2 regions of the Streptomyces sp. SID14515 genome follow, and region 2 is predicted to be linked to the other one. Evidence: riboswitches for the same ligand, from Rfam matches in the RefSeq annotation. Region 2 holds a riboswitch; the other holds the start of a gene.
The links. A riboswitch is a leader RNA that binds a small molecule or an ion and turns the genes downstream of it on or off. The one in region 2 is predicted to bind S-adenosylmethionine.
Positions count from the first base shown of each region.

Region 1: it holds a riboswitch for S-adenosylmethionine, as region 2 does, so the genes downstream of both, G3I54_RS13125 (aminotransferase class V-fold PLP-dependent enzyme) here and thrC (threonine synthase) in region 2, are expected to answer to the same signal.

Region 1 is NZ_JAAGMH010000067.1:51,441-66,449, reverse strand. Features, by position in the region: gene G3I54_RS13180 (cysteine desulfurase/sulfurtransferase TusA family protein) at 1-54, opposite strand, end outside; gene coxB (cytochrome c oxidase subunit II) at 328-1,296, shown strand; gene ctaD (cytochrome c oxidase subunit I) at 1,293-3,029, shown strand; gene G3I54_RS13165 (cytochrome c oxidase subunit 4) at 3,026-3,424, shown strand; gene G3I54_RS13160 (Ig-like domain-containing protein) at 3,566-4,819, shown strand; gene G3I54_RS13155 (response regulator transcription factor) at 4,876-5,277, opposite strand; gene G3I54_RS13150 (heme-copper oxidase subunit III) at 5,477-6,097, shown strand; gene G3I54_RS13145 (c-type cytochrome) at 6,154-6,963, shown strand; gene G3I54_RS13140 (Rieske 2Fe-2S domain-containing protein) at 6,960-8,012, shown strand; gene G3I54_RS13135 (cytochrome bc complex cytochrome b subunit) at 8,009-9,658, shown strand; gene trpD (anthranilate phosphoribosyltransferase) at 9,782-10,846, shown strand; SAM riboswitch class IV at 10,953-11,070, shown strand; gene G3I54_RS13125 (aminotransferase class V-fold PLP-dependent enzyme) at 11,248-12,627, shown strand; gene G3I54_RS13120 (Lrp/AsnC ligand binding domain-containing protein) at 12,702-12,983, opposite strand; gene G3I54_RS13115 (rhomboid family intramembrane serine protease) at 12,980-13,735, opposite strand; gene G3I54_RS13110 (hypothetical protein) at 13,929-14,171, shown strand; gene G3I54_RS13105 (NYN domain-containing protein) at 14,211-15,009, shown strand, end outside.
Region 2 is NZ_JAAGMH010000120.1:111,750-126,758, forward strand. Features, by position in the region: gene groL (chaperonin GroEL) at 1-222, opposite strand, end outside; gene G3I54_RS28305 (cold-shock protein) at 611-817, opposite strand; gene G3I54_RS28310 (MoaD/ThiS family protein) at 1,263-1,541, opposite strand; gene thrC (threonine synthase) at 1,577-2,872, opposite strand; SAM riboswitch class I at 2,891-3,018, opposite strand; gene G3I54_RS28320 (glucosyl-3-phosphoglycerate synthase) at 3,172-4,122, shown strand; gene G3I54_RS28325 (trehalose-6-phosphate synthase) at 4,218-5,624, shown strand; gene otsB (trehalose-phosphatase) at 5,882-6,733, opposite strand; gene G3I54_RS28335 (ABC transporter permease) at 6,790-9,309, opposite strand; gene G3I54_RS28340 (ABC transporter ATP-binding protein) at 9,303-10,184, opposite strand; gene G3I54_RS28345 (hypothetical protein) at 10,194-10,403, opposite strand; gene G3I54_RS28350 (sensor histidine kinase) at 10,451-11,803, shown strand; gene G3I54_RS28355 (response regulator transcription factor) at 11,803-12,447, shown strand; gene G3I54_RS28360 (ABC transporter ATP-binding protein) at 12,574-13,518, shown strand; gene G3I54_RS28365 (ABC transporter permease) at 13,515-14,489, shown strand; gene G3I54_RS28370 (GntR family transcriptional regulator) at 14,536-14,940, shown strand; gene G3I54_RS28375 (serine/threonine-protein kinase) at 14,964-15,009, opposite strand, start outside.

The sequences.
Region 1 (15,009 bases), on a different contig from region 2:
CTGGCGTGCGACGGGGTGCAGGGGGGCGGCGGAGGCGGCATCGAAGTAGGGCACCCCGCCACGCTAGCCCGCACCCGGCCCCACCTCGGCGGGGGCCGCCCCTTCCGGGCAGGCGAGTGGCCGTCAGATGAGGGCCGGAGGGCAGGATTCCATCCGCAGGGGGTGTCGGGCGGCGCGTTGGGCACCCTCCCCGCGCGACCCCAAATAGCGTCCAGTAGGGTTTGGTCCGCATAAACATCCAAACCCCTGCCCGCGTCAGGGCCGGCGACCGACCAGAGACATACGGGCGCGCCGACCGTGCGGGCGAGACTCTCGGGAAGGCGCTACGTGAGTCCCAACGGCTCCGACCGCTCGTCGCGGCGCCCGATGCGGCGGAAGCTGCCGCAGGTGCTGACTGCGGGCCTGGTCCTGGCGACGGCCTCCGGTTGTTCATACAACTGGGAGGATTTCCCCCGCCTCGGAATGCCCACTCCGGTTACGGAAGAGGCCCCTCGGATCCTCTCCCTCTGGCAAGGCTCGTGGGCGGCAGCGCTCGTCACGGGTGTCCTTGTCTGGGGACTGATCCTCTGGAGCGTCTTCTTCCACCGGCGTAGCCGGACCAAGGTGGAGGTACCTCCGCAGACCAGGTACAACATGCCCATCGAGGCGTTGTACACAGTGGTTCCCCTCATCATCGTCTCGGTGCTCTTCTACTTCACCGCGCGTGATGAGTCGAAGCTCCTCGAGCTCTCCGAAAAGCCCGCCCACACCATCAACGTGGTCGGCTTCCAGTGGAGCTGGGGCTTCAACTACATCGAGAAGGTGGACGGCCAGCCCGCGGCGGGCCCCGAGCTCCCCAAGGAACTCGACGCCATCCCCGACCGGTTCCGCAAGGACTTCCCCGAGGGCGCCGGCGGCGTCTACGACGTGGGCATCCCCGGGACCCGCAACCCGCAGAACGGCAACCCGGGTCCGACCCTGTGGCTGCCGAAGGGTGAGAAGGTCCGCTTCGTCCTCACTTCGCGTGACGTCATCCACTCCTTCTGGGTGGTGCCGTTCCTCATGAAGCAGGACGTCATCCCGGGCCACACCAACGCGTTCGAGGTCACTCCCAACCGGGAGGGCACCTTCATGGGCAAGTGCGCCGAGCTCTGTGGCGCCGACCACTCCCGGATGCTCTTCAACGTCAAGGTCGTCTCCCCGGAGCGTTACCAGCAGCACCTCAAGGAGCTGGCTGAGAAGGGTCAGACGGGCTACGTGCCGGCAGGCATCGCGCAGACCGACCCGGCCAGGAATGCGGAGAAGAACCAACTGTGAGCATCCTCAACGAACCTCAGGGTGCCGCTCCGGCAGACGACTCGTACGAGGACGAGCTGCCCGTGCGGCGCAAGCAGCCGGGAAACATCGTCGTGAAGTGGTTGACCACCACTGACCACAAGACGATCGGTACGCTCTACCTGGTCACCTCGTTCGTGTTCTTCTGCATCGGCGGACTGATGGCGCTCTTCATGCGCGCCGAGCTGGCCCGTCCGGGTACGCAGATCATGTCGAACGAGCAGTTCAACCAGGCGTTCACGATGCACGGCACGATCATGCTGCTGATGTTCGCGACGCCGCTGTTCGCCGGATTCGCGAACTGGATCATGCCGCTGCAGATCGGCGCGCCCGACGTGGCGTTCCCGCGGCTGAACATGTTCGCGTACTGGCTGTACCTCTTCGGCTCGCTCATCGCGGTGGCGGGCTTCCTCACCCCGCAGGGCGCGGCCGACTTCGGCTGGTTCGCCTACTCCCCGCTCTCGGACGCGGTCCGTTCGCCGGGCGTCGGCGCCGACATGTGGATCATGGGTCTGGCCTTCTCCGGCTTCGGCACGATCCTCGGTTCGGTCAACTTCATCACCACGATCATCTGCATGCGCGCACCCGGCATGACGATGTTCCGCATGCCGATCTTCACCTGGAACGTCCTGCTGACCGGTGTCCTGGTCCTGCTGGCCTTCCCGGTCCTCGCCGCCGCGCTCTTCGCGCTGGAGGCCGACCGAAAATTCGGCGCGCATGTCTTCGACGCGGCCAATGGCGGCGCATTGCTCTGGCAACACCTCTTCTGGTTCTTCGGCCATCCAGAGGTGTACATCATCGCCCTACCATTCTTCGGAATCATTTCCGAGGTCATCCCGGTATTCAGCCGCAAGCCGATGTTCGGCTACATCGGTCTGATCTCCGCGACGATCGCCATCGCCGGCCTTTCCGTGACGGTGTGGGCGCACCACATGTACGTCACGGGCGGTGTGCTGTTGCCGTTCTTCTCGTTCATGACGTTCCTCATCGCCGTACCGACAGGCGTGAAGTTCTTCAACTGGATCGGCACGATGTGGAAGGGGTCGTTGTCCTTCGAGACACCGATGCTCTGGGCCGTCGGCTTCCTGATCACCTTCACCTTCGGTGGTCTGACCGGCGTCATCCTCGCCTCGCCCCCGATGGACTTCCACGTCTCGGACTCGTACTTCGTCGTCGCGCACTTCCACTACGTCATCTTCGGCACCGTGGTCTTCGCGATGTTCTCCGGATTCCACTTCTGGTGGCCGAAGTTCACCGGCAAGATGCTGGACGAGCGGCTCGGCAAGATCACGTTCTGGACGCTGTTCGTGGGCTTCCACGGCACGTTCCTGGTGCAGCACTGGCTCGGTGCCGAGGGCATGCCGCGTCGTTACGCGGACTATCTCGACGCCGACGGCTTCACCGCGCTGAACACGATCTCCACGATCTCCTCGTTCCTGCTCGGCCTGTCGATGCTGCCGTTCTTCTACAACGTGTGGAAGACCGCCAAGTACGGCAAGAAGATCGAGGTCGACGACCCGTGGGGTTACGGCCGTTCGCTGGAGTGGGCGACCTCCTGCCCGCCGCCGCGGCACAACTTCCTCACCCTGCCGCGGATCCGTTCCGAATCCCCGGCGTTCGACCTGCACCACCCGGAGATCACGGCGCTCGAACAGCTCGACCACCTCTCCGAGTCGGACAAGGCCCTCGCCGGCGGCAAGGAGGCAGGCAAGTGAAGATCCAGGGACAGATGTTCATCTGGCTGAGCGTCTTCATCCTCGCCATGGCCGCCGTGTACGGCCTGTGGTCGAAGGAGCCGGTCGGCACCACGGCGCTCTTCCTGGCCTTCGGGCTGTCCATCATGATCGGCTTCTACCTGGCCTTCACGGCCAACCGGGTCGACGCGATGGCCCAGGACAACAAGGAAGCCGACGTCGCCGACGAAGCGGGCGAGCTGGGGTTCTTCTCCCCGCACAGCTGGCAGCCGCTCTCCCTGGCGGTCGGCGGAGCCTTCGCCTTCATGGGCGTCGTCTTCGGCTGGTGGCTCCTGTACTTCTCCGCCCCCCTGCTCCTGGTCGGCCTCTTCGGCTGGGTCTTCGAGTACTACCGGGGCGAGAACCGCACCCAGTGACACCGCACTACGTGCCACCGCTCAGCCGGTGACACGCGCTACACCAGGAAAGGCCCGCATCGCCGAAAGCGACGCGGGCCTTTCGCTCGTTCGGAGTCACTGAACGCGCTGGAACGGATGAATCTTCTTAGCGTGGACCGCATGAACCACACGCCGCGCATCCGCACCGTAGTGAGCTGCACCCTGCTGGTCGTGACCCTCGTCGCGGGTGCGACCGCCTGTGGCTCGCCCGACGGCCACCCGCTCTCCACGAAGCCTTACGACGCGGGCGACCAGGTCTCCTTCAACGGCCCCTCCAAGAAGGAGAAGGCCGACCCCGACAAGCCCCTGGAAGTCACCGTCAAGGGTGACGACGGGCGCATCACCGACGTCAGCGCCGTGGACACCGGCGGCCGCCACCTCGCGGGAGAGCTCTCCGCCGACGGGAAGCGCTGGCGCTCCACCGCGCCGCTCGCGGCCGGCACCGGATACACCGTCAGGGTCGCCACGGAGAACAGCGACGGCGCCCCAGGCGTCCGTACGCTCTCCTTCGGCACCTCCTCGCCCAAGAAGCTGCTGAAGGTCTCCTTCGGCCCGCAGGCGGGCACCTACGGCGTCGGACAGCCCATCACGGCGGAACTCAGCGCTCCGATCACCGACAAGGCGGCCAGGGCCACCGTGGAGCGCGCCCTGAAGGTCCGCTCCACCCCGGCCGTCACCGGCTCCTGGTACTGGGTCGACGACAAGAAGCTGCACTTCCGCCCGAAGGAGTACTGGCCCGCGAACGCCTCCATCGAGGTGCGCTCCAACCTGGCGGGCATCAAGGTGACCAACGCCCTCTACGGAGCCGAGGCCAAGCCCCTGAAGCTCGCCACGGGCGACCGGATCGAGGCCGTCACCGACGCCTCGGACCACTCCATGACGGTGTACCGCAACGGAGAAGTGATCAACACCATTCCGGTCACCACCGGCAAGCCCGGCTTCTCCACCCGCAACGGGGTCAAGGTGGTGCTCGCCAAGGAGCAGTTCGTACGCATGCGCGGCGAGAGCATCGGCATCGCGGCCGGCTCGTCGGAGTCGTACGACCTGCCGGTCTACTGGGCCACCCGGGTGACCTGGAGCGGCGAGTACGTCCACGCCGCCCCCTGGTCCACGGGCTCCCAGGGCAACGCCAACGTCAGCCACGGCTGCACCGGCATGAGCACCGGCAACGCCGAATGGTTCTTCGACACCGTGCGCGAGGGTGACATCGTCAAGGTCGTCGGCAGCGCCGGCGAGGACATGGACCCGTTCGGCAACGGGTTCGGCGACTGGAACCTCTCCTGGGAGAAGTGGCAGAAGGGCAGCGCCCTGAACGAAGGGGCGCCGGACAGCCCGCAGACACTCCAGGCCGCCCGACTGCGTCCCCACGTCTGACCCGGGCCGGGGGTGCCCGCTGCGCGGAACGTCCCTCAGCGGGGCACAGGGGCCGCTCAGGCCTCCACGGCGAGCCGGTGGCGCAGCAGCGCCGCCAGCGCGTCGGCGAACTCCACCGGGTCCACCGGGAGCGTCACAGCGGCCTCCGCACGGCTCCAGGTGGCCAGCCACGCGTCCTGCGGGCGGCCGATCAGCAGGAGCACCGGCGGGCAGCGGAAGATCTCGTCCTTGATCTGGCGGCAGACGCCCATGCCGCCGATGGGAGCCGTCTCGCCGTCCAGCACACAGACGTCGACGCCGCCGCCGTCCAGCGCCTTCAGGACGGCCGGGAGCGTCGCGCACTCCAGGAACTCCACCGGTGGAACGTCCGCGGCAGGCCTGCGACCGGCTGCCAGCCTCACCTGCTCGCGGATGTTGGCGTCGTCGCTGTAGACCAGGACCGTGGCGGTCGCCTGCATTGTTCCTCCGTGACATCGACGTCGTCGGGGCTCTCGGGGCATGAACCGATGCGCGGATCGTACTCCGCCCGACCGGCCGTCAGCACCGGTAATGACGACGATTCGATGGGCCGTTCGGCGCAGGGCACGACCCCTGCAGACGGTACGGACACACCGAACGGCACCCCCCGGGGTGAGGGCGGGATAAGCGACCGACATAATGTCGGTCGTGGCGACAGCAACGACAGTAGAAACCGGGCACGCGCACCCGTCGGTCAATCGGCCGAACCTCACCAGCGTCGGAACCATCATCTGGTTGAGTTCCGAGCTGATGTTCTTCGCGGCCCTCTTCGCGATGTACTTCACCCTGCGATCGGTGATGGGACCCGATTACTGGAAGGAGATGGCCGGCCATCTGAACTTCCCGTTCTCGGCGACGAACACCACGATCCTGGTGCTCTCCTCACTCACCTGCCAGCTCGGCGTCTTCGCCGCCGAGCGGGGCGATGTGAAGAAGCTCCGCACCTGGTTCATCATCACGTTCGTGATGGGTGCGATCTTCATCGGCGGCCAGGTCCTGGAGTACACCGAGCTGGTCAAGGACGCGGGGCTCTCCCTCTCGTCCGACCCGTACGGCTCGGTGTTCTACCTGACCACCGGCTTCCACGGTCTGCACGTGACAGGCGGTCTCATCGCCTTCCTGCTGGTCCTCGGCAGAACGTACGCGGCCAAGAGGTTCACCCACGATCAGGCCACCGCCGCCATCGTCGTGTCCTACTACTGGCACTTCGTCGATGTCGTATGGATCGGCCTGTTCGCAACGATCTACATGATCAAGTAACCGGGACTCGCACCCGCCCACCATCGACGCAGAAGATCCTGACACCGGGGTAATCCGTGAAAAAGCTCTCCGCACGACGACGCCATCCGCTGGCGGCGGTCGTCGTACTACTCCTCGCGCTGGCGGCCACCGGGGGGCTGTACGCCGCGTTTGCGCCTGCGGGCAAGGCGCAGGCCGATGAAACCGCCCAGTCCCTCGCCATCGAAGAGGGCAAGAAGCTCTACGCCGTAGGCTGCGCCAGCTGCCACGGAACCGGCGGTCAGGGCACCACCGACGGGCCGTCCCTCGTGGGCGTGGGCTCCGCCGCCGTCGACTTCCAGGTCGGTACGGGCCGTATGCCCGCGCAGCAGCCGGGCGCCCAGGTACCGAAGAAGAAGGTCATCTACACCCAGGCGGAGATCGACCAGCTCGCGGCGTACGTCGCGTCGCTCGGCGCCGGTCCGGTCACGCCGACCGACAAGCAGGTCGACCCGTCGGGCGCGAACGTCGCCAACGGTGGCGAACTGTTCCGCACCAACTGCGCCCAGTGCCACAACTTCACCGGTAAGGGCGGCGCCCTGACGGAGGGCAAGTACGCACCTGACCTCGAAGGCGTGAGCCCGAAGCACATCTACGAGGCCATGCAGACCGGCCCGCAGAGCATGCCCTCCTTCCCCGACACGACGATGCCGGAGCAGGAGAAGAAGGACATCATCGCGTACATCGAGTCCGTGAACGGTGACGAGACGGAGAGCCCCGGCGGCCTGGCCCTCGGCGGTCTCGGTCCGGTCAGCGAAGGTCTGTTCGCCTGGATCTTCGGACTCGGCGCGCTCGTCGCAGTCGCCGTTTGGGTCGCGGCCCACACCGCTAAGGCCAAGAAGTCATGAGTAGCCAACAGATTCCAGAAGACAGCCTGCCCGTGGTGCAGGAGACCGCGCACGGCGCGGTGGAGCGCAAGGACGACCCGTTCGCCGACCCGGGACTGCCGGCCCACCAGCCGCGCATCCAGGATCTCGACGAACGCGCCGCGAACCGCTCGGAGCGCGCCGTCGCGTTCATGTTCACCCTCTCGATGCTGGCGACGGTGGGCTTCATCGCCTCCTACGTCATCTTCCCGGTGGACAAGATCGTCTACATCTGGCCCTTCGGCCATGTGAGCGCGCTCAACTTCTCCCTGGGTCTCACCCTGGGCGCGGCGCTCTTCTTCATCGGAGCGGGAGCCGTCCACTGGGCGCGCACCCTGATGTCCGACGTCGAGGTCGCCGCCGACCGGCACCCGATCGAGGCCACGCCCGAGGTCAAGGCCCAGGTCATGGCCGACTTCGCGGCCGGCGCCGAGGAGTCCGCGATCGGTCGGCGCAAGCTGATCCGCAACACCATGTTCGGTGCGCTGGCCCTGGTGCCGCTCTCCGGTGTGGTCCTGCTGCGCGACCTCGGTCCGCTGCCGGAGAAGAAGCTCCGCAACACCCTCTGGGCGGAGGGCAAGCAGCTCATCAACATGAACACGATGAAGCCGCTGCGCCCCGAGCACATCACCGTCGGGTCCCTGGCCTTCGCCATGCCCGAGGGTCTCGACCCGGAGTCGCACGACTTCCAGACGCAGATGGGCAAGGCGGCCCTGATGATCGTCCGCATCGAGCCGGACGACATCAAGGACAAGCGCCAGCTGGCCTGGGCCCACGAGGGCATCGTCGCGTTCTCCAAGATCTGCACCCACGTCGGCTGCCCGATCAGCCTGTACGAGCAGCAGACGCACCACGTGCTCTGCCCGTGCCACCAGTCCACCTTCGACCTCTCCGACGGCGCTCGCGTCATCTTCGGTCCGGCCGGCCACCCCCTTCCGCAGCTGCGGATCGGTGTCAACAGCGAGGGCAACCTCGAGGCGCTCGGCGACTTCGACGAGCCCGTCGGTGCTGCCTTCTGGGAGCGCGGATGAGTACTGCGACAACGAACCCCTCGGCCGCCGAACCGGCGAGCGGACGCAAGGCTCCGGCCGGCGAGCGGGTGGCCGACTGGGCGGACGGCCGACTGGGCATCTACGGCCTGGCCAAGGCCAACATGCGCAAGATCTTCCCGGACCACTGGTCCTTCATGCTCGGTGAGGTCTGCCTCTACAGCTTCATCATCATCATCCTCACGGGTGTGTATCTGACGCTGTTCTTCCAGCCGAGCATGGGCGAGATCGTCTACCACGGTCCGTACGAGCCCATGCAGGGCATCCGGATGTCCGAGGCCTACGCCTCGACCCTGAAGATCAGCTTCGAGGTCCGCGGTGGTCTGCTCGTCCGGCAGATCCACCACTGGGCCGCGCTGATCTTCCTGGCCGGCATGTTCGTGCACATGATGCGCGTCTTCTTCACGGGCGCCTTCCGCAAGCCGCGCGAGATCAACTGGCTCTTCGGCTTCCTGCTGTTCGTGCTCGGCATGTTCACCGGGTTCACCGGCTACTCCCTCCCGGACGACCTGCTCTCCGGTACGGGTGTCCGCTTCACCCAGGGCGCGATCCTGTCCGTGCCGATCGTCGGTACGTACATCTCGATGTTCCTGTTCGGCGGCGAGTTCCCCGGCCACGACTTCGTGGCCCGGTTCTACTCGATCCACATCCTGCTGCTGCCGGGCATCATGCTCGGCCTGCTGGTGGCGCACCTGATCCTGGTCTTCTACCACAAGCACACGCAGTTCGCGGGTCCCGGCCGGACCAACAAGAACGTCGTCGGCATGCCGCTGCTGCCCGTGTACATGGCGAAGGCCGGAGGGTTCTTCTTCCTCGTCTTCGGCGTCATCGCGGTCATCTCGGCCATCGCCACGATCAACCCGATCTGGGCGCTCGGTCCGTACCGCGTCGACCAGGTGTCCACCGGCGCCCAGCCCGACTGGTACATGGGCTTCGCCGAAGGTCTGGTGCGTGTGATGCCGGGCTGGGAGATCAACCTGTGGGGCCACACGCTCGTCCTGGGCGTGTTCATCCCGCTGGTCGCCTTCGGCCTGGTGCTCGGTGTCATCGCGCTCTACCCGTTCATCGAGTCCTGGATCACCGGCGACAAGCGCGAGCACCACATCCTGGACCGCCCGCGCAACGCCCCGACCCGTACGGGCTTCGGCGTCGCCTGGATCACGGCGTACTTCGTCGGCCTCATCGGCGGCGGCAACGACCTGTGGGCCACGCACTTCCACCTGTCGATCAACTCGATCACCTGGTTCGTCCGGATCTTCTTCTTCCTCGGACCGGTCATCGCGTTCATCGTCACCAAGCGGATCTGCCTCGGCCTCCAGCGCCGCGACCGGGAGAAGGTGCTGCACGGTCGCGAGAGCGGCATCATCAAGCGCCTGCCGCACGGTGAGTTCGTCGAGATCCACGAGCCGCTCAGCCCCGAGCAGCTGCACACGCTCACGGCGCACGAGCAGTACCAGCCGCTCGAACTCGGCCCCGCGGTCGACGAGAACGGCGTCAAGCGCAAGATCTCCCCGGTGCAGAAGCTGCGCGCCAAGCTCAGCAAGGGGTACTTCGCCGAGGGGAACCAGATTCCCAAGGCCACCCCCGAGGAGTACAAGGAGATCAGCGAGGGCCACGGCCACCACTGATCGCCTGACCTGATCGCCACCGTGAGAGCCCCGTCCATTCGATGGACGGGGCTCTTCGCGGTCCCCCCGGCTGGATAGGGTGGAGCCATCTTTCCTGACCGGCTGTGGACCCTGGAGCGGACCATGAACGTTGTGACCCCGAACGGCGGCGACAGCGTGGCGGCCCACTCCTGGCCCGGCCTCCTGAACCCCCTGCTGCGCGGCGAGAACCTCAGCTCCGAGGAGACCGCCTGGGCCATGGACCGCATCATGAGCGGCGAGGCCACCGACGCGCAGATCGCCGGGTTCGCCGTCGCGCTGCGGGCCAAGGGCGAGACCGTCGACGAGGTCACCGGACTGGTCCGCGCGATGTACGCCCACGCCAACACCATCCAGGTGCCGGGCCGCACCGTTGACATCGTCGGCACCGGCGGCGACCTCGCCAAGACGGTCAACATCTCGACCATGTCCGCGATCGTCATCGCCGGCACCGGCGCCAAGGTCGTCAAGCACGGCAACCGCGCCGCCTCCTCCGCGAGCGGCTCCTCCGACGTACTGGAGAAGCTCGGCGTCAACCTGGAGCTGACCCCGCGGCGGGTGGTCGAGGTCGCCGAACAGGCGGGCATCACCTTCTGCTTCGCCGTGAAGTTCCACCCCGCCCTGCGGTACGCCGCCAAGGCCCGCAAGGAACTCGGCGCGCAGACCACGTTCAACATCCTGGGCCCCCTCACCAACCCGGCCCAGGTCCGCGCCCAGGCGGTCGGCGTCGCCGACGCCCGGATGGCGCCCATCGTCGCGGGCGTGCTGGCCGACCGGGGCAACTCGGCGCTGGTCTTCCGCGGCGACGACGGGCTCGACGAGCTGACCACCACCGCCACCTCCCGGGTCTGGGTGGTCCGCGACGGCGCGGTCCGCGAGGAGCCCTTCGACCCGCGCGACGTCGGGCTGCCCATCGTCCCCGTCGAGGCGCTGCGCGGCGCCGACGCCTCGTACAACGCCGATGTGGCCCGCCGCCTGCTGGAGGGCGAGGGCGGCGCGGTACGCGAGGCGGTGCTGCTCAACTCGGCGGCGGCCCTGGTCGCCCTGGACCCGGGCCCCGGCACGCTGACCGAGCAGCTCGCGGCGAAGATCACGGTGGCGGCCGAGGCCATCGACTCCGGAGCCGCCAAGCGTGCGCTGGAGCGCTGGATCGCGGCCAGCAACGCCTGAGCGCGCCGGAGAGGCACCTCCGGAGCACACGGTGTGACGCAGGGCGCAGTCCGGATGCCGGACTGCGCCCTTGCGCGTGTGCATACGTATGGCAAGATGCTGCGCAGGTCATGAGTGACAGCGACTACGGCCCCGGCCCGCTGTCCGGCAACCCTCCGTCCGTGGCGGGGTGCCCCGGGTGAAGACCAGGCCGTAGGCAGCGAGGTCTGCGGCAAGCGCGGGCCCCTCGGCATCCAGCGGATGCCAGCCCCCGGGGTCCTGGTCCCTAGGGAGCCTCTTGTGAGCAAGCGAATGCGCTAGGGCTGACCGCCCTCCTTCAGCGCACCTTTTTTCCTTCCTCCTCCGCGCCGCCGCGTATCCGCGGGCGCGTGGATTTCGCCTGCCTGTTACGGGAGTTCGCCATGTCTGTCTCCACCGCTGCCCTCGACTCGTCGGTTTGTGCCCCGCTGCCCGTTCTGGGCCAGGACGTCACTGTTCCGCTCGTCACCGGCGGTGAGGTCACCTACGCCGCGCTCGACTACGCCGCCAGCGCCCCGGCCCTCCAGCGGGTCTGGGACGACGTCGCCGCGTACGCCCCGTACTACGGCAGCGTCCACCGCGGGGCCGGCTACCTCTCGCAGCTCTCCACCGACCTCTTCGAGAACAGCCGGCGCACGGTCGCGGAGTTCCTCGGCTGCCGCGCCGAGGACCAGGTGGTCTTCACCCGCTCCACCACCGACTCCCTCAACCTGCTGGCCGCCGCGATCCCCGCCGACTGCCAGGTCTTCGTGTACGAGACCGAGCACCACGCCTCCCTGCTGCCCTGGCGCGACGCCCAGGTCACCTACCTCAACGCGCCCCGCACCCCGGCCCAGGCCGTCGAGACGCTGGAGCGCGCGCTGGCCGACCGCGACCCGTACGGTCCCGCCCTCGTCTGCGTCACCGGCGCCTCCAACGTGACCGGCGAGCTGTGGCCGGTGAAGGAACTGGCCGCCGCCGCCCACGCGCACGGCGCCCGCATCGTCCTGGACGCCGCCCAGCTCGCCCCGCACCACCCGGTGGACATCGCCGAACTGGACGTCGACTGGGTCGCGTTCTCCGGCCACAAGCTGTACGCGCCGTTCGGCTCCGGGGTCCTGGCCGGCCGCGCCGACTGGCTGCAGGCGGCCGAGCCGTACCTCGCCGGCGGCGGCGCCTCCCGCAAGGTCGCCCGGCGCGCCGACGGCGGCGTGGACGTCGACTGGCACACCACGGCCGCCCGCCACGAGGCCGGTTCGCCCAACGTCATCGGCGTCTACTCCATCGCCTCCGCCTGCAAGGCCCTGACCGAGGCGGGCTTCGAGGGCCTGGTCGCCCGGGAGCAGGAGCTGGTGGGCCGGGTCCGCGAGGGTCTGGCCGCGGTGCCCGAGGTGCAGGTGCTCTCGCTGTTCGGCGACGACGCGCCCCGGGTCGGCGTCATCTCCTTCGTGGTGCGCGGCTGGAACAGCTCGCACTTCGCCGCCGCGCTCTCCGCCGAATACGGCATCGGCGTCCGCGACGGTCTCTTCTGCGCCCACCCGCTGGTGCGCACCCTGCTCGGCAGCGACCCGCAGGACCCGGGCGAGTGCGGCGCACCGGAGGCCGAGCCGGGCGAGCGCTCGCTCAACGCGATCCGTGTCAGCTTCGGCGCCGGTACGCCCGACGAGCACATCGACCGGTTCCTGCGCGCGGTCTCCGAGCTGGTCCGCGAGGGCGCGCAGTGGAAGTACCGTACCGAGGACGGCCGTTGCGTCCCGGACCGCGGCGAGGCCGCCCAGGTCTGAGCGGGCCTCGTGAAGCACCTCGGCCGGGGGCAGGCACGCCGCCTGCCCCCGGCCGAGGTGCGTCGCCGGTGCGCCTACGCGTCGAGGCCGATGGCGAAGGCCGCTTCCAGGTCGTGCTGGGAGTACGTACGGAACGCCACATGGGTGTCGGTGCCCTCGACGCCGGGGATCTTGCTGATCCGGCCGGGGATGACATCGGCGAGGTCGTCGTGCCTGGCGACCCGGACCATGGCGATCAGGTCGTAGGTGCCGGTGACGGAGAAGACCTCGCTGACGCTGTCCAGCGCGGCGATGGCCTCGGCGATCTCCGGAATCCGGTCCACGCTGGTCTTGATGAGCACGATCGCGGTGATCACGGCTGGCTGTCTCCCTCGGTGGCCGTGGCTGGAGCCTTCACCTTAGCCCCACCCCGGTAACGCACCCAGGCGTACAGGAACCCGACCGCGAACCCGGCCACATGCGCCAGATACGCCACCCCGGGCCCGCTGCCCGCCCCCTGCGCCGCCGCCCACTGCAGGGCGAACCAGAAGACCAGCACGATCCAGGCCGGGAAGCGCAGCGGCAGGAAGAAGAGGAACGGGAACAGGCTGGTCACCCGGGCCTTGGGGAAGAGGTACAGGAACGCGCCGAGCACCGCGGAGATCGCGCCGGACGCGCCGACCAGCGTCTGCTCGGAGTCCGCGTGCGCCGCCGCGTAACAGACCAGGGCCACATAGCCGCAGCCCACGTAGAACAGCGCGAACCGCACCCGGCCCATGCGCTCCTCGGCCATCGCGCCGAACACGTACAGGAACAGCAGGTTCCCCAGCAGGTGCAGCCAGCTGCCGTGCACGAACAGTGCGGTGAACGGCGTGATCAGCGCGTGCGCGGAGCCCTCCCACAGCTCCGCCGGAATCACGCCCCACCGCTCGAAGTACCCGGCCTGCGCGGCGAGCAGCGCGTCCTCGCTCCGGTGGGCGGCGCCACCGAACCCGGAGAGCGGACTGATCAGGAAGACCACACCGCAGACGCCGATCAGCCCGTACGTGACCGGGGCCCCGCTCGACGCCGCCGCGTCCCGGATCCTCCCTGCCGTGGTCCGCCAGTCGGCCTGCCGCCACTCGATCATGTACAGAGCATGACGTACCGGCGGAGAACGGGACGGAGCGCCTCGCCGTGCCGATGCCTATACGCGAGGCCGTAGGGTTACGCCAGGACTTCCGCAGTTCGACGGCGCACCGCGAGATCCTTGACGTAGACAGGTGGAGTCGCGGCGGCGCGCCCGGCGCGGACTCCTGGCGACGACGAAAGAGGACGCAACGATGACGACGGTTCCCCTGCCGACCGACGGGACCCGCTGGCGCTGCACGCTGTGCGGCAATCTCACGCGCTTCGACGTGACCCGCTCCTCCAAGGTCGTGGAGTACGTGCACCTCGACCTGGCCGGAGAGTCGAGTGTCGAGGAGCGGGAGGTCGTCAGTGAGACCATCGAGTCGGTCCGCTGTCGTTGGTGCAACGCGGTGGATCAGATCGAACTGGTGGACAGGCCGGGTGCCGCTTCCTGAGGGAGCGCACCCTTCGACATATCTATGGGGTGACGGACGGTGGATCAGCCGACCAGCGGCGCCGGACCGGCCGATGAGGCCGACGGCGGTGCAGAGGCGCTCGGCCGTCCGCTGCCCGAGGGTGTGCGACGGCGGGTCGTCGCGCTGGTCTCGGACGCCTTCGGCGGACTGACCGTCTCCGAACTGCCCGCCCAGCTGCGGCAGTACGCCCGGTTCACCCCGACCCGGCGGGCGAAGTTCGCCGGGAACGCGATGGCCGCCGCGCTGGAGAGCGACGCCCTCTTCCGGCAGCGCATCGGTGAGCGGCTGGCCCAGTCGCAGCCCGAGCTGACCGGCGCGCTGGAGGCGGGTTCACCGCCCGCCGCCGCCGATCCCCTCGATGTGGCCGCGGCCGCCTATGTGCTGCGCCCGGTCGGCTGGGTCAAGCTGGTCGAGGCGGCCGGCGAGGAGGTCCAGCGCGCCGACGCGGAACGGGCGGACGAGGAGACCCGGCGCGAACTGGAGCAGCTGCGCGAGGAGCTGGAGCGGGCCCGCGCCCACACCCGCGCCGAGACCGAGCGGCTGCGCACCGAGCTGGAGGCGGCCCGCAAGGAGGCCGAGTCGCTGCACCGCAAGCTGCGCAGCGCGCTCAGCGAGGTGAAGCGCGGCGAGGCCGCCCTGCGCCGCAGCGCCGCCGAGACCGACACCGTACGGGCCGAGTCGGCCGCCCAGATCTCCGCCGCCGAGAGCGAGTCGCGCCGGCTCAAGGGGCGGCTGGGGGAGGCCGAGGCGGCCCTGGAGGCGAGCCGGCGGGCCGCCCGCGAGGGCCGCTCGGTGGAGGACATGCGGCTGCGGCTGC
Region 2 (15,009 bases):
CTTGACCAGCTCCGCACCGATCTTCTCGTACGGGTCCTCGAGCTCGATCTCCTTGGCGATGGAAACACCATCGTTGGTGATCGTGGGCGCGCCCCACTTCTTCTCGAGGACGACGTTACGGCCCTTGGGGCCGAGGGTGACCTTGACGGCGTCGGCGAGCTGGTTCATCCCGCGCTCGAGACCGCGCCGTGCCTCCTCGTCGAACGCGATGATCTTGGCCATGTGAAGTGGTCCTCCCGGACAGGGGTGGATTTCTCCGGACCGAGAGGCGCCCGCGACGGACGGCCTGCCTGCGTGGTGGTTCCTTGCCCCACCGCGCCTGCGGGCCTCACCGGCCCGGTCCAAGTTTCTGTCACTCTCACCTGGAGAGTGCTAATGCCAATGATTAGCACTCGACCCCTGCGAGTGCAAGCGTCCCTCGTCGGATGTGGACAGCGGCGGCCATCGGATGTGGACGGCGGCGCGCCCCGGATACGGGTCGGCGGCGCGCCCCCCGGGCCGGGCCACCGGCCACCGGACCGGGCCACCGGACGCGCGTAGGGCCCGAACCCCTGATCCGGGGTTCGGGCCCTACGTGCGTGAGTGGTGTCGTCGGACGACCGCGCCGAGCTCAGCCGACGGCGAGCTTGACCATGTCGGCCTGGGGCCCCTTCTGGCCCTGCGAGATCTCGAATTCAACTCGCTGACCCTCTTCGAGGGTGCGGTACCCGTCCATCTGGATCGCGCTGTAGTGGACGAAAACATCCGCACCACCGTCGACCGCGATGAAGCCGTACCCCTTCTCCGCGTTGAACCACTTGACGGTGCCCTGAGCCATGCCTAACTCCCCTATTACTGGCCCTTGCACGGGACCGCACTTCGCGGACCCGGGTCGGAACTCACCCTCCGACAGGAGAGGGTGTGCGGCGCCGCAGCGCGTCGACCGCGGCCGAATGTATCCGCCCAACTGCCCTCTGCAACAGGTCAGTCGGACGAGAATTCTGGGCGCGGGAGAACACGCGAATATGCGGGTTTGCTGAGATTTACGGGCAAGTCGGGCCAGGCAAAGGGCACTTATGCCGCAAGAGGTTCACGCACTTTGGCTGCTTCTTATCGGGGCCGGGCGCATTCTCATATGCGGGCGGCACGGGCAGCGGATGGGGCTTCCCCAACTGTACCGTGCTCAACCATGCAGAATTGCCCCCTCCGCTTCTCTCGCGGAGGGGGCAACTGTGGTCACACAGAGGTGCGGTGGAGGCCGCCGTGGAGCGGCCCCGGGCGGTTCAGCAGCCGCCGGCGACCGCGGGGATGATCGAGACGCCCGCGCCGTCCGGCGTGGCCGCGTCCAGGCCGCCCTCGAAGCGCACGTCGTCGTCGTTGACGTACACGTTCACGAAGCGGCGCAGCTTGCCCTGGTCGTCCAGGACGCGGGCGGCGATGCCCGGGTGGTCCTTCTCCAGGGACTCGATGACCTCGGAGAGCTTCGCGCCCTCCGCCGGGACCTCGGCCTGGCCGCCCGTGTACGTGCGGAGGATGGTGGGGATGCGGACCTTGACGCTCATGGTGGGTGCCCTTCTCTTCCTGCTGTCGGGGGTGGTCAGGCGGAGGCGAGGCCCGCGGCGCGGAACGCGTCCAGGCTCGGCTTGATGGTCGCCGTGGCCTGCGAGGTCGCGGAGACCGCGTCGAGCGTCTTGAGCCCGTCGCCGGTGTTCAGGACGACCGTGGTGAGCGTCGGGTCGATGACGCCGGCCTCGATCAGCTTCTTCGTCACACCGAGCGTCACCCCGCCCGCCGTCTCGCCGAAGATGCCCTCGGTGCGCGCCAGCAGCTTGATCGCGTCGACGACCTGCTCGTCGTTCACGTCCTCCACCGCGCCGCCGGTGCGGCGGGCGATGTCCAGGACGTACGGGCCGTCGGCCGGGTTGCCGATGGCCAGCGACTTGGCGATGGTGTTCGGCTTCTGGGGCCGTACGACGTCGTGGCCGGCCTTGAAGGCGGCGGAGACCGGGGAGCAGCCCTCGGCCTGGGCGCCGAAGATCTTGTAGGGCTTGTCCTCGACGAGGCCGAGCTTGATCAGCTCCTGGAGCCCCTTGTCGATCTTCGTGAGCTGGGAGCCGGACGCGATCGGGATGACGATCTGGTCGGGCAGCCGCCAGCCGAGCTGCTCGCAGATCTCGTACGCCAGCGTCTTGGAGCCCTCGCCGTAGTACGGGCGGAGGTTGACGTTGACGAAGCCCCAGCCCTCGCCGAGCGGGTCGCCGATGAGCTCGGAGCAGAAGCGGTTGACGTCGTCGTAATTGCCCTCGATGCCGACCAGTTCACCGCCGTACACCGCGGCCATGACGACCTTGCCCTGCTCCAGGTCGTGCGGGATGAACACGCAGGAGCGCAGTCCGGCCCGGGCGGCGGCGGCGCCGACGGCTCCGGCCAGGTTGCCCGTGGAGGAGCAGGAGAGGGTGGTGAAGCCGAAGGCGCGGGCGGCCTCGACGGCGATCGCGACGACGCGGTCCTTGAAGGAGTGCGTCGGGTTGCCGGAGTCGTCCTTCACGTACAGGCCGCCGGTGACGCCCAGCTCACGGGCGAGGTTGTCGGCCTTGACCAGCTTGGTGAAGCCGGGGTTGATGTTGGGCTTCTCCGCGACGTCGGAGGGCACCGGCAGCAGCGGTGCGTAACGCCAGATGTTGTTCGGACCGGCCTCGATGCGCTTCCGCAGCTCCTCCGGGGAGCCGGTGGGCAGGTCGTAGGCCACTTCCAGCGGTCCGAAACAGGACGCACAGGCGAAAAGGGGGCCGAGCTCGAAACGCTCGCCGCACTCGCGGCAGGAAAGCGCCGCGGCGGGACCGAGGTCCACGGGGGCGGTGGTGGCATTACCTGCAACGGTCTGAACAGCCATGATGGCGGAGGCCCTTTCTCCTCATCTTCCTTGCGACGCATTTCGCCACAAGACGGAATTGGCACCTTCCCCACCGTGACCTCGCGGTCGGCAGGAGGGTTGCCGGGACTTCAACGGGCCGTTCCCTCAGTCCCTCTGGATGAGCTCTATGGCGCTGGATCTTCGATCCAGGCGTTTATGTGCGGTCCGACCCCGACATGCGACGGCCATACGCGTTGTTCAAGACTGTAACCGAAGCATCGGACCGTTGAGATAGTCGTCCGAACCGCGAGATGGATCACACACAGGGAGTGCCGACCGTGCTCGAAGAGGTGGAACGCTGGCTGACCAGGCGTTCCTGGTCGTCCGGCGACCGCCCGCTGAACCGGCTCACCGACGCCCGGGACGCCGATCCGCACCGTACGTCGGTGAGCGTCGTGCTGCCCGCGCTGAACGAGGAGGCCACGGTCGGCGCGATCGTGGCGACGATCCGCCGGGAGCTGATGGAGAAGGTCCGGCTGGTCGACGAGCTCGTGGTGATCGACTCCGGCTCCACCGACGCCACCGCCGCCGTGGCCCGGGCGGCGGGCGCCCGGGTGGTCCACCGGGACGCGATCCTGCCCCGGATCCCGGCCCTGCCCGGCAAGGGCGAGGTGCTGTGGCGGTCGCTCCTGGTGACCGGCGGCGAGATCGTCTGCTTCGTGGACGCCGACCTCAAGGACTTCTCGGCGGACTTCGTCTCGGGCACGGTCGGACCGCTGCTCACCGATCCGGCCGTCCAGTTCGTCAAGGCGATGTATGACCGACCGCTCGGCGACAGCGCAGGTCAGGGTGGTCGGGTCACCGAACTGGTGGCACGCCCGCTGCTCAATCTGCACTGGCCGCAGCTGGCCGGATTCGTGCAGCCGCTGGGCGGCGAGTACGCGGTACGGCGGTCCCTGCTGGAGCGGCTGCCGTTCCCGGTCGGTTACGGAGTGGAGCTGGGCCTGCTGGTCGACGCGCTGCACACGGTGGGCCTGGACGCGCTGGGCCAGGTCGACGTCGGCGTCCGCAAACACCGCCACCAGGACGGGCAGGCGCTGGGCCGGATGGCGGCGGCGATCTACCGCACGGCGCAGCTGCGGCTCTCCCGGGGCCATCTGGTGCGGCCCGCGCTGACCCAGTTCGAGCGCGGCGAGGAGGGCTTCGTGCCCCGTACCCATGCGGTCGACACGGAGGAGCGGCCGCCGATGCGGGAGATCGCGGAGTACGCGGAGCGCCACGCGGCGTGAGGGGCGCGGATACGGGGTCGCGGATACGGGGTCGCGGAGGCCGCATGGAGCGCTGAGGCGTTTGGCGGCTTCCCTGACGGGCTAGGTTCCGCTACATGGTCTCCGAGCACGCCGAACCCACGTCCGCAGCCGCCGCCACCGCCCAGGTCCTCGTCGCGTCCAACCGCGGCCCGGTCTCGTACACGCTCGGCGAGGACGGGACGCTCGACGCCAAGCGCGGCGGGGGCGGTCTCGTCTCCGGGCTGAACACCGTCGACGACAAGCTGTGGGTCTGCGCGGCCCTCGGCGACGGCGACCGCGAGGCGGTGCGGCGCGGGGTCGGCGAGGAGGGCGTGCGGATGCTCGACATCGACGCCGGCATCCACGCCGACGCGTACAACGGCATCGCCAACTCGGTGCTGTGGTTCGTCCACCACCTGCTCTACCAGACGCCCGTCGAGCCGGTCTTCGACGCCGAGTTCCGCCGCCTGTGGGCCTCGTACGAGACGTACAACCGGGCCTTCGCCGAGGCGCTGGCCGAGGAGGCGGGCCCCGGGGCGGCGGTCCTCGTGCAGGACTACCACCTGTCCCTGGTGCCCGGCATGCTCCGCGAGCTGCGCCCGGACCTCAGGATCGGCCACTTCTGCCACACCCCGTGGGCACCCGTCGACTACTTCCGGCTGCTGCCCGACGACATCGCCGAGCAGTTGCTGCGCGGCATCCTCGGCGCGGACCGGGCCGCGTTCCACACCCGCCGCTGGGCGGACGCGTTCATCGGCTGCTGTACGGAGATCCTGGGCGGAACCGGCCGGACCAGGGTCGGGGTGCACGGCCTCGGGGCCGACGCGGACTTCCTGCGCCGGCGCTCGCACGAGGCGGACGTGGACGAGCGGATGGCGGCGCTGCGGGAGCAGGTGGGCGAGGACAGGAAGACCATCGTCCGGGTGGACCGGACCGAGCTGTCCAAGAACATCGTGCGCGGCCTGCACGCGTACCGGACCCTGCTGGACGCCCACCCGGAATGGCGCGAGCGCGTCGTGCACATCGCCTTCGCCTACCCCTCCCGCCAGGACCTCGCCGTCTACCGGGACTACACGGCGGCGGTGCAGACTCTGGCCACGGAGATCAACGCGTCGTACGGCACGGAGAGTTGGACCCCGGTCGTCCTCCACGTCAAGGACGACTTCGCCCGCTCGCTGGCCGCGTACCGGCTGGCGGACGTGGCGCTGGTCAACCCGATCCGCGACGGTATGAACCTGGTCGCCAAGGAGATCCCCGTCGTCTCCGACCACGGCTGCGCGCTGGTGCTGTCGCGGGAGGCCGGGGCGTACGAGGAGCTGGGCGAGGACGCGATCGTGGTGAACCCGTACGACGTGACGGGCACGGCGGAGGCCCTGCACGAGGCGCTGACGATGAGCGGCGACGAGCGGTCCGGCCGGACGAAGCGACTGGCCGAGGCGGCGACCGCGCTGCCGCCGCAGCAGTGGTTCCTGGACCAGCTGGAGGCGCTGCGACAGGTGTGAGCCGGCCCCTGAACCGGCTCGGGTCGGGTCCGCCGCTGCGGCAGGTATGAGCTGATCCCCTGACCCGGCTCGGGTCCGCCGCTGCGGCTGGTGCGAGCCGAGGCCCCCGGCCCCGCTCAGATCCGCCGCGCGGCAGGTGCCAGCCGGAGTCCGCCGGCCCGGCTCGGATCCGCCGCTGCGGCAGGTATGAGCTGATCCCCTGACCCGGCTCGGGTCCGCCGCTGCGGCTGGTGCGAGCCGAGGCCCCCGGCCCCGCCTCAGATCCGCTCGGCCAGGGCCGCCAGGAACGCGACGACGGCGGCCGGGCCGGGCACCGACAGGTCCGCGCGCTCGGCCAGTTCGGGCACCTCGGCGCTGCCGCTGCACACCAGGAGGCCCGGGATGCCGTCCGGGCCCTCGCTCCGCAGCTTCTCCACCGCGGCGAACGCGGCCAGGTCCCCGAGGTCGTCGCCCGCGTAGATCACGGACTCGGCGTCCCGCTCCGCGACGAACGTGGCGAGCGCGACGCCCTTGTCCATGCCGGGCGGGCGCAACTCCAGGACCAGGCGGCCCGGTTCGACGATCAGCCCGTGCTTCGCGGCCAGCTCGCCGAGGGGTCCGCGCAGCGTCTCGAAGGCCGCCTGCGGGTCCTCGGCGCGCCGGGTGTGCACCGCGACGGCCTGGCCCTTCTCCTCGATCCAGGTGCCGTTCCATGCCCCGAACTCGTGCAGTACGCCCGGAAGTTCGGCGCGCACGGCGGTGACGCCCGGGTGCGGTGCGGGGGCGTGGACGGTGCCGGTGACGGCGTCCCAGCGCTCGGCGCCGTAGTGCCCGAGCACCACGAGGTGTTCCAGACCGGGGACGCCCGCGAAGCCTCCGTAGCGCACCGCGACGCCCGCCGGGCGGCCGGTGATCACGGCGACGGCGGCGACCTTCGGCGCGAGCGCGGCGAGCGCGGCCACGGTGCCGGGGTGGGCGCGGGCCTGCTCGGGGTCCGGGACGATGTCGGCGAGCGTGCCGTCGAAATCGAGGGCGACGACCGCACGGTCGGGCCGGGCGAGAACGGCTTCGAGCCCCTCGCGGCCGGCCGGGGTGGTCGGGTTCGGCAGGTGGTCCGGGTGACTGCCCATGGGGCGAGCCTAAGCCCTGGACGGGTCGATCACGAGCCTTGCCCGACCGCGGACGGCTACTCACGGGCGCCCGCGAGTTCGACCGGCCGGGTCCGCAGCGCGAGCGCGGCCGGCAGGACGGCGGAGACGGCGGCCAGGAGCGCGGCGGCCGCGACGACGAGGCCGAGCGTCCCCCACGGCACCACCACGGCGACGGACGGAACGCCCAGCAGCACCAGCGCACCCCACACCACCAGCAGGTTCACCGCCGCCACCGCGCCCCCGAGCACGGCGCCCACCCCGACCGCCGCCACCGCCTCGGCCGCGACGAGCCGCAGGACCTGGGGCACGGTGGCTCCGGCCAGGCGGAGCACGGCGAGGTCGCGGACCCGGTCGGAGGTGGCCATGACCAGGGTGTTGGCCAGGGCGATCCCCGTACAGAGGAGAGCGATGCCGAGGATCATCCGGAGCCCGGTCCCGGTGTGGCCGTCGTCGGCCCCCGGACCGTTCGCGGCCTGCCACGCGGCCCGGGTCGTCACCTGTGCACCGGTGGCGGCTCCGGCGGTGCGCAGCGCGGCGGCGACGGCCCGGTGGTCACCGCCCTCGGCGACCTTGACGTCGATCCGGTCGACGCCCGCGCCCCCGGCGTTGCGCGCGGTGACGTAGACGCCGTTGTCGCCGGTGCCGGTGGCCAGGACGGCGGCGATCCGCAGCGAGATCTCGCGCCCGTCGCCGAGCCAGACGGTGACCCGGTCGCCGACCCGCGTAGTCAGCCACTCCTCGTTGACGACGATCGCCCCGTCGTCGAGATCGGCGAGCCGGCCCGCCGTCACGGGCAGCCGGGACACGGCGGCCAGCCGGGCGGGGTCGACCGCGCGGGCCGGGGAGGAGACGAGGGCCGTGTCCTCTTCGAGGACGGTGACGGCCGTGGACCGCGAGACGCTGACCACGGCCCCCTCGACGGCCCGCGCCCGCTCCACGAAGGCGGCGGCCAGCGGCCGGCCCTCCTGCCCCGACGTCACCACGAAGTCGGCGGTCGTGGCGGTGCGCGCCTCGGTGGCCCTGGCCTCCTCCAGGGTGGCGACGGTGCCCGTCAGGGAGGCGGCGAGGGCGACGGTGATGAGGACGGGCGCGGCGACGGCGGCGGTTCTGCGCACCCCGGTGGCGGTGTTCTCCCGGACGAGTACGCCGATGGCGCCGGGCAGCCGCGCGGGCAGCCAGGTCAGCAGTCGGCCGGCCGGGCGCACCAGGACGGGGGCGAGGAGGGCGCAGCCGACGATGAGCAGCATCGGCCGGGTGACGTAGGACTTGCGGCCCAGCAGATCGCCGGGGTCGGTCGCCAACGCCAGTGCGGGCAGGCCCAGTCCGGCGAGCAGCACCAGGGCGGCGGTCGCCCAGCGGCTCACCGGCATGACGCGGCTGTCGACGGCCGCCTCGCGCAGCGCCTCGGTGGGCACGGTCCGCCCGGCCCGGTGACAGGAGACGAGCGCCCCCGCCGTGGCGACGAACACGCCGGTCCAGAAGGCGGCGTGCAGCGGCCAGGACGCGTGCCCGAGGGCGAACCAGGGCGGGGCGAGACCCGCGTCGGTCATCCGGCCGACCAGCAGGGGCGCACCCCTGGCCCCGAGCCAACTGCCCGCCGCCGAGGCGAGGATGCCGACGAGGACCGCTTCGGCGCACACCGTACGGCGGATCTGGCCGGGCGTCGCACCGGCCGTGCGCAACAGCCCGAACTCCCGCCGCCGTTGGGCCACGGCGAACGAGAACGTCGAGGCCACGACGGCGGCGGAGACGAACAGGGTGATGCCCGCGGCGGTGCCGAGCAGCGCGTTGACGGAGACCAGGGCCCGGGCGTCGCGGTCGGGGTCGGGATCGGCGCGGCGGCGGTCGTGGCCGGTGAGGACGTCCATGCCGCTGTCCGGCCCGAGCGTCCCGCGTACGGCGGTGGCGGCGGCGTGCACCACGAGGGCGTCGATGTCCGGGGAGAGCCGGGCGGCCTCGGCGTCGGTGAAGAAGACGGCCTCCTCGAAGCCCCGGCCGGCGACGGTGCCGACGACGGTCCGGGCGCCGCTTCCGGCCGGGGTGCGGACCCGGACGCGGTCACCGGTACGGAGGCGGGCGTCGCCGGACCCGGTGGTGACGACGACTTCGCCGGGGGCGGCGGGGGCGCGGCCGGAGGCGAGGCGGTACGGGGTTGCGGAGGCCACCGACCACGGGTGCCCGGCACGGGTTTCGCCGACACTGCCGCTGCCGCCCGCGTCGGTACGGGGAATGCCGACGTCCACCGGAAAGGTCCGGTCCTCCACCGTGCGGCCCAGGGCGGCCAGTTGGCCGGCGATGCGCTGCGGGACCGGGCCGGGACGGTCGAGGGGCGCGGTCCGGGTCCCGGTCGGGGTGTCGACGTGGAGGCGGTCGGCGGCCCGGACGACGACGGGAGCGGCGGCGAACCGTTCGGGCCCGCGCTCCGGGGCGTCGAACGTCGCGGCGAGGGCAAGCCCGGTGGCGGCGATCAGGCCCACCCCCAGGGCCAGGGCGACGAAGGAACCGACGAACGTCACCCACCGCGCCCGCACGCCGCGCAGCGCGAGCATCAACACGGTGCCACCGCCTGGGCGTTGGCGTTCGGAGAAGCCGGGGCGTGCCTGGACGCCGGGGCAGTCGTGGACGCCGGGGCATGCCTGGACGCCGGGGCAGTCGGAGACGCCGGAGCGGCCCCCGCCGTCGTGGCCGGGCCTGCTGCCATGCGCGCGGCGACCCGCTCCGCCGAGGGCGCTTCCAGCTCGTCCCGGATCCGGCCGTCGGCGAGGAAGACGACCCGGTCGGCGAAGGAGGCGGCGACCGGATCGTGGGTCACCATGATCACGGTGCGCCCGTCGTCGGTCATCGCGCGCAGGAGGCCGAGCACCGCCCGCCCGGCGGTGGAGTCCAGGGCGCCGGTCGGCTCGTCGCCGAAGAGCACCTCGGGCCCGGTCACCAAGGCACGGGCGACGGCCACCCGCTGCTGCTGGCCGCCGGAGAGCTCGCCGGGCCGGTGCCCGGCCCGCTCGCGCAGCCCGACCTGGTCCAGCGCGTGGAGCACCTCGGCCCTGCGCGGCCGCCGCCCGGCGAGCCTCAGGGGCAGGGCCACGTTCTGCGCGGCGGTCAGCGAAGGCAGCAGGTTGAACGCCTGGAAGACGAAGCCGATCCGCCCCCGGCGCAGCCGGGTCAGCCGGGCCTCGCTCAGCCCGGTCAGATCGGTGTCGCCCAGCAGCACCCGGCCGCCGGTCGGCCGGTCCAGGCCCGCGGCACAGTGCAGAAGCGTCGACTTGCCGGAGCCGGAGGGCCCCATGACCGCGGTGAACGTGCCGCGACGGATGGTCAGCGTGACATCGTCGAGCGCTTTCACCGTGCCGTCGTCGCGGCCGTGGGAACGAGTGACGGACCGGAGCCGAACAGCCGCTGTCCGGTCGGTGGTGATCGCTGCTGGATTCATGGCGTCCACTCAACCGGCGGCGCCCGCCCGGCACATCGCGGCGAGGTGGAGTCCTCGTGGTGGAGCCAGCTCCACCATGAGAGGGGAGAAAGCGGGGTGGCCGGGCGGGGAAGCCGTCTCGTAGCGTGCCCGGCATGCTCTCCCCCGGCCCGCCGCCTCCGCCGCCTCCTTCACCTCCGCCGCCTCCGTCGCCTTCGTCACCTCCGTCACCTCCGTCACCTCCGTCACCTACGCCGTCCCCGTCGCCTCCGCCGTCCCCGTCACCTTTGTCACCGGAACCCCGCCCGGCCCGCACCCGGGCCCTGCCCCGTCGCCTCCTCGGCGGCCGGCGGTGGCGTGCCGCGCTCTACCTGCTGACCAGCGTGCCCCTCGGCATCGCGACGCTGGTCGCGCTGCTCCTGCTGGCCGTCGCGGGCAGCGCGCTGGCCGTACTCCTCGTCGGGGTGCCGCTGCTGCTGACGCTCGTGCTGGCCGGGATCCCGCTGGCCGCGCTGGAGCGGCGCAGGCTGCGGCTGATCGACCCGGTCCCCGTCCTCGACCCGCACCGCGAACCGCCCGGGCCGGGCCTGGTGTGCTGGCTGCGCACCCGGCTCCAGGAACGGTGCACCTGGCGGGAGTCGGCGTACGCGCTGCTCTTCGCGTTCGTCCTGTGGCCGCTGGAGGCGCTGGCCGTCTCCACGGTGCTCCTGGTCTGCGGCGGGCTGATCGGGACGCCGGTGATGATGGCGGCGGGCGGGGACGGGGAGGCGCGGGTTCTGAAGCTCTGGCTCGCGGACTCCTGGCCGGAGGCGTTCGCGTTGCTGGTGGCGGGGGTGGTGCTGCTGCCGTTGCTGACCTGGCCGCTGGGAGCGGTGGCCCGGGGCCGGGCCGTACTGACGCGGGCGCTGCTGGCCGCGCCGGATTCCGCGCTCGGCTCCCGGATCGCGGAGCTGAACCGGTCGCGGATGCGGCTGGTGGACGCGTTCGAGGCGGAACGCCGCCGTATCGAGCGCGACCTGCACGACGGGGCACAGCAGCGGCTGGTGGCGCTCTCTATGACGTTGGGCCTCGCACGGCTGGAGAGGCCCGCCGAACCGCTGGGCGGACTGCTGGACCGGGCGCACGAGGAGGCGTCGGCCGCGCTGGTGGAGATCCGGGAGCTGATCCACGGGATCCATCCGCACCTGCTCACAGACCGGGGTCTGGTGGCCGCCGTCGAGGACCTGGCGGACCGCTCGCCGGTCCCGGTCGATGTGCGGCTGGCCGTACCGGACCGGCTGCTCGAAGCCGTCGAGACCGCGGTCTACTTCGCGGTCGGCGAGGCGCTGACGAACGTGGCGAAGCACAGCGGGGCGACGCGGGTGACGGTGACCGGCGGGACCGCGAAGGGGCGGCTGACGGTGGAGGTCGAGGACGACGGGCGCGGAGGAGCGCGGCTGGGCGGAACGGCGTACCGAGGCGAAAGCGAAGGCAGGGGCGGCAGCGGGAGCGAGAGCGGGGGCAGGGGCGGAACAGGTCTTCAGGGCGTCGCCGATCGCCTCTCGGTGCTGGGCGGGTCCCTGCTACTGTCCAGTCCGCCCGGGGGGCCGACGGTATTCCGGCTGGAGGTCCCGTGCCCGCCCGCCCGATCGAGGACCTGATGCTGCGCGTCGTACTGGCCGAGGACAGTGTGCTGCTCCGCGAGGGCCTCGTCGGCCTGCTGGAACGCTTCGGGCACCGGGTCCTCGCCGCGGTGGGCACGGCCGAGGAGCTGACGGCCGCCGCCGTGGAGCACCGCCCGGACATCGTGGTGACCGACGTCCGGATGCCGCCCGGCTTCTCGGACGAGGGTCTGCGGGCCGCCGTCGCGCTGCGCGAGAAGCTGCCGGGGCTGCCGGTGCTGGTGCTCAGCCAGTACGTCCAGCGCACCTACGCCGAGGACCTGCTGGACGCCTCGGACGGTACGGGGGTGGGCTATCTGCTCAAGGAGCGCATCGGCCACGTCGAGGAGTTCGCCGACGCGCTGCGCCGGGTGTCCGAGGGCGCCACGGTGGTGGATCCCGAGGTCGTACGACAGTTGATCCGGCACCGCCGCGACCCGCTGGCCCGGCTCACCGCCCGCGAGCTGGAGGTGCTCGCCCTGATGGCGGAGGGCCGCTCCAACGCGTCCGTGGCCGAGGCACTGCACGTCGGCGAGGGCACGGTCAGCAAGCACTTCGGGTCGATCCTCACCAAGCTCGACCTCAGCGTCTCGGACGCCACCAACCGCCGGGTGCTAGCGGTCCTGACATTCCTGCGCGGCTGACCCACCACCGCCCCGACACCCCCCACCCCTCCCCCTTCCCGCCCTCCCCGACCTGCCCCGCTTGACAGCCATTCCCCCACAACACCATGATTCCATTAATTGACTAATGGAATCGAGGCGAGGCGCGTGGCAGACACGAGTACCCCGAACGCGACGTCCGGCAGCTGGGCACTGGAAGCCCGCGGCCTGGGCAAGCGCTACCGGCGCGGCTGGGCGCTGCGCGACTGCTCCTTCCGGATCCCGGCCGGCCGCATCTGCGGTCTGGTCGGTCCGAACGGGGCGGGCAAGAGCACCCTGCTCGGACTGGCGACCCGGCAGGTACAGCCGACCACCGGCGAACTGCGGATCTTCGGCGTACCGGTCGACGATCCCGCCGTGATGCCCTCGTTCGCTTTCCTCGGGCAGGAGAAGCCGCTTTTCAAGCGGTTCACCGTGGCCGAGACCCTGCGGATGGGCGCCGAGCTGAACCCCGGCTGGGACGCGGTGGCGGCGGAGCGGATCGTCCGCGCGGGCAACGTCCCGCTCGACGCGCGGGTCGGCACGCTCTCCGGCGGCCAGCGCACCCGCGTGGCCTTCGCCCTGGCCTTCGGCAAGCGGCCCGACCTGCTGCTCCTGGACGAGCCGATGTCCGACCTCGACCCGCTGGCCCGCGACGAGATGAGCACCCTGCTGATGGCGGAGGCCGTCGAACGCGGCACCACGGTGGTGATGTCCTCGCACATGCTGACCGAGCTGGAGGACATGTGCGACTACCTGCTGGTCGTCGCCGAGGGCCGGATCCGGATGGCCGGTGACGCCGACGCGCTGGTCCCGGCCCACGCCCTGGTCACCGGGGTGACCCGGGACGGCGCGCTGCCGCCCGGGCTCGACCACCACACGGTCGTCGAAACCCGCCTCCAGGGACGGCAGTTCCAGGCGATGATCCGGCCCAAGGGCCCGCTCCCGGCCGACTGGGAGACGGCCGAACCCTCCTTGGAGGAAGTCCTCCTCGCCCATCTCCGCTCCCCGGACGCGCCCTCCCTCTACACCCAGGGCGCCCGCGTCGAGGCCGAAGGGACCCAGGCCGCATGAGCACCACCCTCACCGAGAAGCCCTCCGGGATCAGCTCCGGGCGCCGCCTGTTGCGCGGAATGCCGTGGCTCGTCGTACGCCAGCACCGGATCGCGCTGACCTGCGTCCTCGGCCTCACCCTGCTGACCGCGCTGTGGATCGTGTACGAGCGCGGTGAGCTGGTGCAGCTGCTCGACGCGAAGGGCTGGCCGGAGAAGGACGCCGGGCAGCCGATGGACAACAACCGCGGCTACGGATACATCACCAGCATCATCAACGGCCTGCCGCTGATCCTCGCCGTCTTCATCGGCGCCCCGCTGATCGCGGGCGACCAGGAGAACGGCACCGCGCAGCTCGTCACCACCCAGTCCGTCACCCGCCGGCAGTGGCTGATCGCCAAGCTGGGCCTGGCCTACAGCCTCGCGCTGGTCTCCGGCCTGGTGCTCTCGGCCCTGTTCACCTGGTGGTGGAAGCCGTACCGCTCCCTCTTCCTCAGCGAGTGGATCGACGGCGTGATCTTCGACAACACCGGGCCCGTCCTGCCCGCGTTCCTCCTCTTCCTCACCGCGGCGGGCATCACCATCGGCGTCCTGGTCCGCCGGGTGCTCCCGGCGATGGTGGTCACGTTCCTCTTCACGGCGATCACCACCATGTTCGTCTGGGACGAGGTACGCGTACGGCTCGGCTCCACGCAGATGTTCACGTACCCGTTGGACTCCGAACTGCCCGCCCGCTTCGACGAGGCGTACGAGGCGGACCGCTGGGTCGGCAGCGCGGACGGAACGCTGTACGGCTGGGGCACCTGCGCCGAGGCGACCGAGAAGGCGCAGAACGCGTGCATCAAGGAGCACGGCATCGTCAACAACGTCATCGAGTACCTCGACTACAGCCAGATGGCGTCGATGCAGTGGGCCGCGGCGGGCCTCCTGCTCGCCGGAACGGCCCTGCTCACGGCGTTCACCCTGTGGCGGGTCTCGCGCCGCCCGCTGTAAGCACGCCCCCGTCCCCCTACGTAAAGTGTCGGCAATCGAGCGGAAGGTGAAGTCCGTGGTCGTGTTCCGCATCGACCGGCGCAGTGGAGTGGCGACCTATCTCCAGATCGTCCGGCAGGTCGAGCAGGCGCTGCGCATGGGCGCGCTGGAGGAGGGCGACCGGCTGCCCACCGCGGCCCAGGTCGCCGCGACCACCAAGGTCAACCCCAACACGACCCTCAAGGCCTACCGCGAACTGGAACGCATGGGTCTCGCCGAGGTGCGCCAGGGAGCGGGCACGTTCATCACCCGCACCCTCGCGCAGCCCCAGTCCGGCCCCGACTCACCGCTGCGCGCCGCCCTCGCCGACTGGCTGACCCAGGCCCGCGCCGAAGGCCTCACCGGCCAGGACGTCACAGCCCTGTTCCACGCGGCGTTCGAGAACGCGTACCCGGGCGAGGCGGCGGGCTGACCGGCCCCGGGCCTCCCCGCCGCTCAGGCGCGGTTGTAGCGGTAGCCGCTGCCGTGGGCGGGGCCGACG